2 linked regions of the Acidaminococcus fermentans DSM 20731 genome follow. Each later gene encodes a partner of the first gene's protein in a complex. Links are inferred from orthologs where the notes say so. Each region holds a gene or a part of one and is shown on either strand. Other genes may lie near its edges. The genes, in order: uvrA and mfd.

Region 1 (3,656 bases):
TCTCCGGGCCGGAAAATTCGATGTGCTGGTGGGCATCAACCTGCTCCGGGAAGGGCTGGATATGCCGGAAGTGAGCCTGGTGGCCATCCTGGATGCGGACAAGGAAGGGTTCCTGCGCAGTGATACGGCCATGATCCAGACCATCGGCCGGGCAGCCCGGAACGCCCACGGCCGGGTGATCATGTATGCGGACACCATCACCGGTTCCATGGAGCGGGCCATCAGCGAAACCGCCCGGCGCCGGGAAAAACAGGAGGCCTTCAACAAGGTCCACGGCATTGTGCCCCGGACCATCCAGAAAAAAGTGGTGGATCTGATCAAGCTCACCAAGGTGGAGGAAGACAATACCGCCGCCAAAGGCTATACGGCCAAAACGGTGAAGAAACTGAAGCCCAGGGAGCTGGACAAGCAGATCCGGCTCATGGAAAAGAAAATGAAGGAAGCGGCCAAACAGCTGGATTTCGAACTGGCCGCGGAATACCGGGACCAGCTGATATTGCTGAAAGGAGAGCAGCGGAAAGCTCATGAATGAAGATGTCATTGTAATCCAGGGGGCGCGGCAGCACAACCTGAAGAATATATCCCTGAACATCCCCCGGAACAAACTGGTGGTGATCACCGGTCTGTCCGGCAGCGGGAAATCCTCCCTGGCCTTTGATACCATCTATGCGGAAGGCCAGCGCCGGTACGTGGAAAGCCTGTCGGCCTATGCCCGGCAGTTCCTGGGACAGATGGACAAACCGGATGTGGACTATATCGGGGGACTGTCCCCGGCCATTTCCATCGACCAGAAGACCACCAGCCGGAACCCCCGGTCCACGGTGGGAACGGTAACGGAGATCTACGACTATCTCCGGCTGCTGTTTGCCCGGATCGGGATCCCCCATTGTCCCCAGTGCGGGAAAGTCATCGAACGCCAGTCCCCCCAGCAGATTGCCGACAAGGTGCTGGAATTGCCGGAAGGAACCAAATTCATGATCCTGGCACCGGTGGTGCGGGGCCGGAAAGGGGAACACAAAAACATCCTGGAAACCGTCCGCCGGGCAGGATACGTGCGGGTGAAGGTGGATGACCACCTGTATACCCTGGATGAGGAAATCCAGCTGGACAAAAAGAAGAAACACTCCATTTCCGTGGTGGTGGACCGGCTGGTGGCCCGGCCGGGACTGGGAAGCCGGCTCACCGATTCCCTGGAAACCGCTTTGAAACTGGGAGAAGGGACCGTGGCCATCGAAGAGATCGGAGGTGAGACCCATGTGTACAGCGAAAAGTTCGCCTGTGCGGAATGCGGCATCAGCCTGCCGGAAATCGAACCCCGGCTGTTTTCTTTCAACGCACCCTATGGCGCCTGCCCGGACTGCATGGGCCTGGGACAGCATATGGAGTTCGATCCGGATCTGATCATCCCGGACAAGACCAGACCCTTTGACCAGGGGGCCATTGCGGCGGTCAGCTCCAATGTGAAATCCTATTTTCTCTGCCAGCTGGCGGCGGTGCTGAAAAGCCGGGGCTATTCCCTCCAGAACTGCTGGAAGGATCTGCCCAGGAAGTTCCAGCAGCAGCTTCTGGAAGGGATCCCGGACGAAATCTTCACCTTTTCCTACCAGAATCTCATGGGGGAAATCAACGAACACAATACACCCTTTGAAGGGATCATCCCGGTCTTGAAACGGCGGCTGAAAGAGGCCATGAGTGAAAGCCAGCGGCTGGACTATGAATCCTTCATGACCGCCATCGAATGTTCCACCTGCCATGGGGCCCGGCTTCGTCCGGAAGTCCTGGGCATCACCGTGGATGGAAAGAACATCCAGCAGGTGTGCCGGATGCCGGTGCGGGAATGTCTGGCTTTCTTCAACGGACTGCAGCTGTCGGATCGGGACGCCTTCATTGCCAAACAGATCCTGAAGGAAATCCGGGCCCGGCTGAGCTTTTTGAACAATGTGGGGCTGGATTACCTGACCCTGGACCGGGCGGCGGCCACCCTGTCCGGCGGGGAAGCCCAGCGGATCCGGCTGGCCACCCAGATTGGTTCCGGTCTGGTGGGGGTGCTGTACATCCTGGATGAACCCAGTATCGGCCTGCACCAGCGGGACAATGACAAGCTGCTGGAAACTCTGAAGAATCTCCGGGACATGGGAAACACCCTGATTGTGGTGGAACATGACGAGGACACCATGCGGGCGGCGGACCAGATCATCGACATCGGACCGGGAGCCGGGGAAAACGGCGGCTATGTGGTAGCCCAGGGCACGGCGGATGAAATCAGCCAGGTGCCGGAATCCATTACCGGCCAGTATCTCAGCGGCCGGAAAAAGATTCCGGTGCCCCAAGAGCGGCGGAAAGGAAACGGGAAACAACTCACCATCAAGGGAGCCCGGGCCAACAACCTGAAGGACATCGATGTGTCCATTCCTCTGGGGACCCTGACGGTGGTCACCGGGGTCAGCGGCAGCGGCAAAAGCACCCTGATCAACGATATTCTGTACAAGGCTCTGGCCAAAAAGCTCATGGGAGCCCGGGAACGGCCACTGGCCCATGACCGGATCAACGGAATCCAGCACATCGACAAGGTGATCAACATCGACCAGAGCCCCATTGGCCGGACGCCCCGGTCCAACCCGGCCACCTACACCGGCACCTTCGACCTGATCCGGACCCTGTTCAGTACCACCAATGATGCCAAACTCCGGGGCTACAAGCCGGGCCGGTTCAGCTTCAACGTGAAGGGGGGACGGTGCGAGGCCTGCCATGGGGACGGGATGCTGAAAATCGAGATGAACTTCCTGCCGGATGTGTATGTGCCCTGCGAAGTGTGCAAAGGCACCCGGTACAACCGGGATACCCTGGAAGTCCGCTACAAGGGCAAGAACATTGCGGAAGTCCTGGATATGACCGTCAGCGAGGCCTGTCAGTATTTCAGCAACCAGCAGCGGATCCTCCGGAAGCTTCAGGTGCTGGAAGACGTGGGCCTGGGGTACATCCGTCTGGGCCAGGCGGCCACCACCCTGTCCGGCGGGGAAGCCCAGCGGGTGAAACTGGCCACGGAACTGGCCAAGGTGAACACCGGACGGACCCTGTATATCCTGGACGAACCCACCACCGGCCTCCACATGGCCGATGTGCACAAACTGCTGGAAGTGCTCCAGCGGCTGGTGGATGCGGGCAGTACCGTGGTGGTCATCGAGCACAACCTGGACGTGATCAAAAGTGCTGACTGGCTCATCGACCTGGGGCCGGAAGGGGGCGACCGGGGCGGCACGGTGATTGCCACCGGGACCCCGGAACAGGTGGCCCAGGTGCCGGAATCCTACACCGGCCAGTATGTAAAGAAGGTACTGGAATGAACGATGCCATCAAAGAGACCCTGGCGGTGCTGCCCAACGCCCCGGGGGTCTACATCATGCACGATGCCTCCGGCAAGGTGATCTATGTGGGGAAGGCGGTGATCCTGAAGAACCGGGTGCGCAGTTATTTCCGCCCGGCCAGCCAGGTGTCCCCCAAGGTCCGGGCCATCAACGCCCATGTGGCCTCCATTGAAACCATTGTCACCGCCAGTGAGATGGAAGCCCTGATCCTGGAGTGCAACCTGATCAAGAAGTACCGGCCCCGGTACAACATCGATCTGAAGGACGACAAGACCTATCCCTATCTGAAGA
Region 2 (4,075 bases), 1.2 Mb from region 1 along the record:
CCCATCATTGATGCCGGTATCGAAGGCACCGGCGTGCATATGTACATCGGCCGGGGCGGCGCTCCGGAAGGCGTACTGGCTGCCTGCGGGCTGAAATGCCTGGGCGGCGACATGCAGGCCCGTCTGGTTCCGGAAAACGAAGACCAGGTGGAACGCTGCCGGAAGATGGGCATCGAAGACACCAAGAAGATCCTGACCATTGATGATCTGGTCAAGGGCGATGACTGCATGTTCACCGCCACCGCCATCACCAACTGCGATATGCTCCGGGGAGTCAACTACTTCGGCAACGGTGCCCGTACCCATACCATTTCCATGCGGTATGCCACCGGCACGGTCCGGTTCGTGGACGGCGTCCACACCTTCGACCGGAACAACATCAACATTAAACTGTAATTGAAAAGGGGCTGTTGCAGAAGCAACAGCCCCGTCAGCAAGAGGGGTGTTGCCCAGCAACACCCCTCTTTCCCTGTTCCTGTAAAGAGAGAATTTTATGACAAATACACTGACGAAACTGTTGCAGCAGGAGAAAAATGTCCGGGAAGGGGCAGATCTCTGGCAAAAGACCCCCGGTCCCCTGCAGCTGACCGGCCTCACAGGCTCTGTGAAAGCCGGCTTTTTGTGCGCCCTCCAGGAAACGGTCCAGGCGGCCCAGCCCCTGGTGATCCTTACGGTGAACCGGGAGAGCATCCGGGCCCAGCGCCGGGAACTGGCCCATTTCTATCCGGACCTGGCCATGCGGGAACTGTACCCGGCCAGCCTGATCCACGGCCAGGTGGATACCCGGAACGAACAGGTGATGGCGGAACGGGCAGCGGCCCTGGAAATGATCGTCCGGAAGGAGCCGGGAATCATCTTCGCCACCGCGGAAGCCGCCATCCAGAAACTGCCCCAGCCGGAATCCCTGGTCCGGGAAAACCTGAAACTGGCGGTGGGGCAGGAGATCGAACAGTCCCTGGTGGTGGAAAAACTGGTGAAGGCCGGCTACGAACGGACGGAACAGGTGGATACCCTGGGTCAGGTGGCGGTCCGGGGGGATATCCTGGACGTGTTCCCCATCAACGGGAAAGATTCGGTGCGGATCGAATGGTTCGACAACACCATCGATGCCATGAAACGGTTCGACCTTGACACCCAGCGGAGCATCGGGACCATCTCCCAGGTGGGGATCATGCCACTGGCGGTCCCAAACCAGGAAATCAGTGCCTCCCTGTTCCAGTACCTGTCGGCGGACCAGCTGGCGGTACTGGATGAACCTGTAGCCTTCTTTGAAGAATGCAAAAAAAGCTGGGGAGACAATCGGGAATTCGCCGACCAGCTCCTGGACCAGGAAACCATGATCCAGCAGGCCGGGGAAACCCATCTGCTGACGGTCAGCGACCTGGGCCATCCCTATTTTCCCCAGGCTCCCCGTATCCATGTGCAGGTCCGGGCCATGGCTCCCTACAATAAAAACACCGACCTGCTCCAGAAAGACCTGAAGGGCTGGCTGGACCAGGGCATCCATCCCCTGATCATGATGGGGACCCGGGACAAGGCCGCAGGCCTGGCAGAAAGCCTGAAAGGAGCCGGTCTGCCCATGGCCTTTGCCGGCCAGTTCCAGGGCGTACCGGAAACCGGGGGCCAGGTCTTTGCCGGCAGCCTGACCAACGGCTTCTATTTCTGGGATGAAAAATGGCTGCTGCTGACGGAAAGCGACATCTTCGGGGCCCAGAAGAAGCGCCGGCTCACCAAAACAAAGGGCAAAGGACCGGCCCTGAACTATTTCTCCGACATCAAGGCCGGGGATTATGTGGTTCATGACGTCCAGGGCATCGGGCGGTACATGGGGGTGGAAACCATCGAAGTGAACGGGGTCCACCGGGATTACCTCCAGCTCCAGTACGCCGGCGGGGACAAGCTCCATGTGCCGGTGGAACAGGTGGGCCTCCTCCACAAATACGTGGGCAACGAGGGGACGCCGCCCAAATTGTCCAACATGGGCCGGAAGGACTGGCAGAAAGCCACCCGGAAAGCCCAGAAGGCCATCACCATCCTGGCCACGGAACTGCTTCGGCTCTACGCCCAGCGGAAGATCACCCCGGGCCATGCCTTTGCCCCGGATACCCACTGGCAGAAAGAATTCGAGGACAGCTTCCCCTTTGAGGAAACCCCGGACCAGCTGAAGGCCATTGCTGAGATCAAGGCGGACATGGAAAAGCCCGTACCCATGGAACGGCTCCTCTGCGGGGACGTGGGCTACGGCAAGACCGAAGTGGCCATCCGGGCCGCCTTCAAGGCCGTCATGGACGGCAAACAGGTGGCAGTACTGGCTCCCACCACCGTCCTGGCCCAGCAGCACCTGCTGACCTTTACCCAGCGGATGGGCTCCTTCGGGGTGCGGGTGGAGATGCTCAGCCGGTTCCGGACCCCCAAACAGCAGCGGGAGATCATGGAACGGGTGGCGGAAGGCAAGATTGACGTGCTTATCGGCACCCACCGGATCCTGAACCCGGATGTGGAATTCCACGACCTGGGACTGTTGATCATCGATGAGGAACAGCGGTTCGGGGTGGCCCAGAAAGAAAAAATCAAGCAGCGCAGCGCCGGCATCGACGTGCTGACCCTCTCCGCCACCCCCATTCCCCGTACCCTCCACCTGGCCCTGGTGAAGGGACGGGACATGAGCATCATCGAATCCCCTCCGGAAGACCGGCTGCCGGTGGAAACCTATGTGGCCGAATATGATGACGGGATGGTCCGGGAAGCCCTGGAACGGGAAATCCGCCGGGGCGGACGGATCTACTATGTCCACAACCGGATCGAGGGGCTGAGCCGGATCGCTGCCCATCTCCGGGAACTGGTCCCCGGGATTACCATCGGTCTGGCCCATGGACGGATGACTGAGGACGAACTGGAAGATGTGATGCTGGGGTTCTACCAGGGGGACTTCGACGTGCTCCTGAGCACCACCATCATCGAAAACGGCCTGGACGTGCCCCTGGCCAACACCATCATCATCGACGGGGCGGAAAACTTCGGACTGTCCCAGCTGTACCAGATGCGGGGACGGGTGGGCCGGTCCTCCCGGCTGGCCTATGCCTATTTCCTGTACAAAAAGGACCGGGTGCTCAGTGAAGTGGCCCAGAAACGGCTCCAGGCCATCCGGGACTTTACGGAACTGGGGGCCGGCTTCAAGATCGCCATGCGGGACCTGGAGATCCGGGGGGCCGGGAACCTGCTGGGGGCCGAACAGCACGGACAGATCACCGGGGTGGGCTTCGACCTGTACTGCCGGCTGCTGGAAAAGACCATCAACACCCTCCAGAACGGCGGAAACCCGGATGAACCCGTTCCGCCGGATCCGGTGATCGAAATGAAGCTGGATGCCTACATCCCGGACGATTATATCGACAATCCCCGGTACAAGCTGGAACTGTACCACCGTCTGGGAGACATGAAGTATGAGGACAGGAACGATCTGATGGATGAGATCATCGACCGGTTCGGCACGCCCCCCACCCAGGTGGAGAACCTGTGGCGGGTGGCGGCTCTCCGGGATGTGTGCCGGAAGCTCCGGATCATCAGCGTGGCGGTGCGGCCGGGAGAAATCCGGCTCGCCTTCGATCCCCACAGCAAGGCCAATCCCGATGTGCTTCAGGCCCTGATCCGGGAATACGTGCCCCGGGCCACACTGAAGATGGGGCCCCAGCCCCAGTTCGTGCTGAAAACCAAAGGCATGGAGGAACAGCCCCTTTCCTGGCTGGAAAAGAACCTGCCCCGCATGCTATAATCTTTTGTGAATAACCCAATCCCGTAGGGGGCGCAGGCCCGGCGCCCCGCTGAAAAACACCCTGGGCCCGGCAAAAAGGAGGCAGAAATGGCAGACCGGTTTATGAAAGGGACCCTGATTCTGACGGCGGCAGGGCTCATGGTAAAAATCCTGGGATCCGTGAACCGGATCCTTCTGTCCCGTCTCCTGGGCGGGGAGGGCATCGGCCTGTACCAGATCGCCTATCCCCTGTACCTGCTGCTGGTGGCCCTGTCTTCGGCGGGGATCCCGGCGGCCATGTCCATCCTGATCTCCCGCCGGGCC

What was found.
Region 2: the proteins of uvrA (region 1) and mfd are in contact, whole or in part, in a crystal structure (PDB 4DFC), measured with the Escherichia coli proteins. The link is inferred for Acidaminococcus fermentans DSM 20731 from one-to-one orthologs.

Annotation. Positions count from the first base shown.
Region 1 is NC_013740.1:606,340-609,995, forward strand. Bases 125-3,544 are described here. They hold uvrA (excinuclease ABC subunit UvrA), read left to right. Parts: upstream 125-524; coding sequence 525-3,344; downstream 3,345-3,544. Other genes in these bases: uvrB (excinuclease ABC subunit UvrB), read left to right, coding at 125-532; uvrC (excinuclease ABC subunit UvrC), read left to right, coding at 3,341-3,544. Outside these bases: more of uvrB, read left to right, coding at 1-124; more of uvrC, read left to right, coding at 3,545-3,656. UniProt on the Escherichia coli protein: The UvrABC repair system catalyzes the recognition and processing of DNA lesions. UvrA is an ATPase and a DNA-binding protein. A damage recognition complex composed of 2 UvrA and 2 UvrB subunits scans DNA for abnormalities.
Region 2 is NC_013740.1:1,788,316-1,792,390, reverse strand. Bases 134-3,972 are described here. They hold mfd (transcription-repair coupling factor), read left to right. Parts: upstream 134-493; coding sequence 494-3,772; downstream 3,773-3,972. Other genes in these bases: ACFER_RS08245 (putative polysaccharide biosynthesis protein), read left to right, coding at 3,860-3,972; glpX (class II fructose-bisphosphatase), read left to right, coding at 134-396. Also shown: more of glpX, read left to right, coding at 1-133; more of ACFER_RS08245, read left to right, coding at 3,973-4,075. UniProt on the Escherichia coli protein: Couples transcription and DNA repair by recognizing RNA polymerase (RNAP) stalled at DNA lesions. Mediates ATP-dependent release of RNAP and its truncated transcript from the DNA, and recruitment of nucleotide excision repair machinery to the damaged site.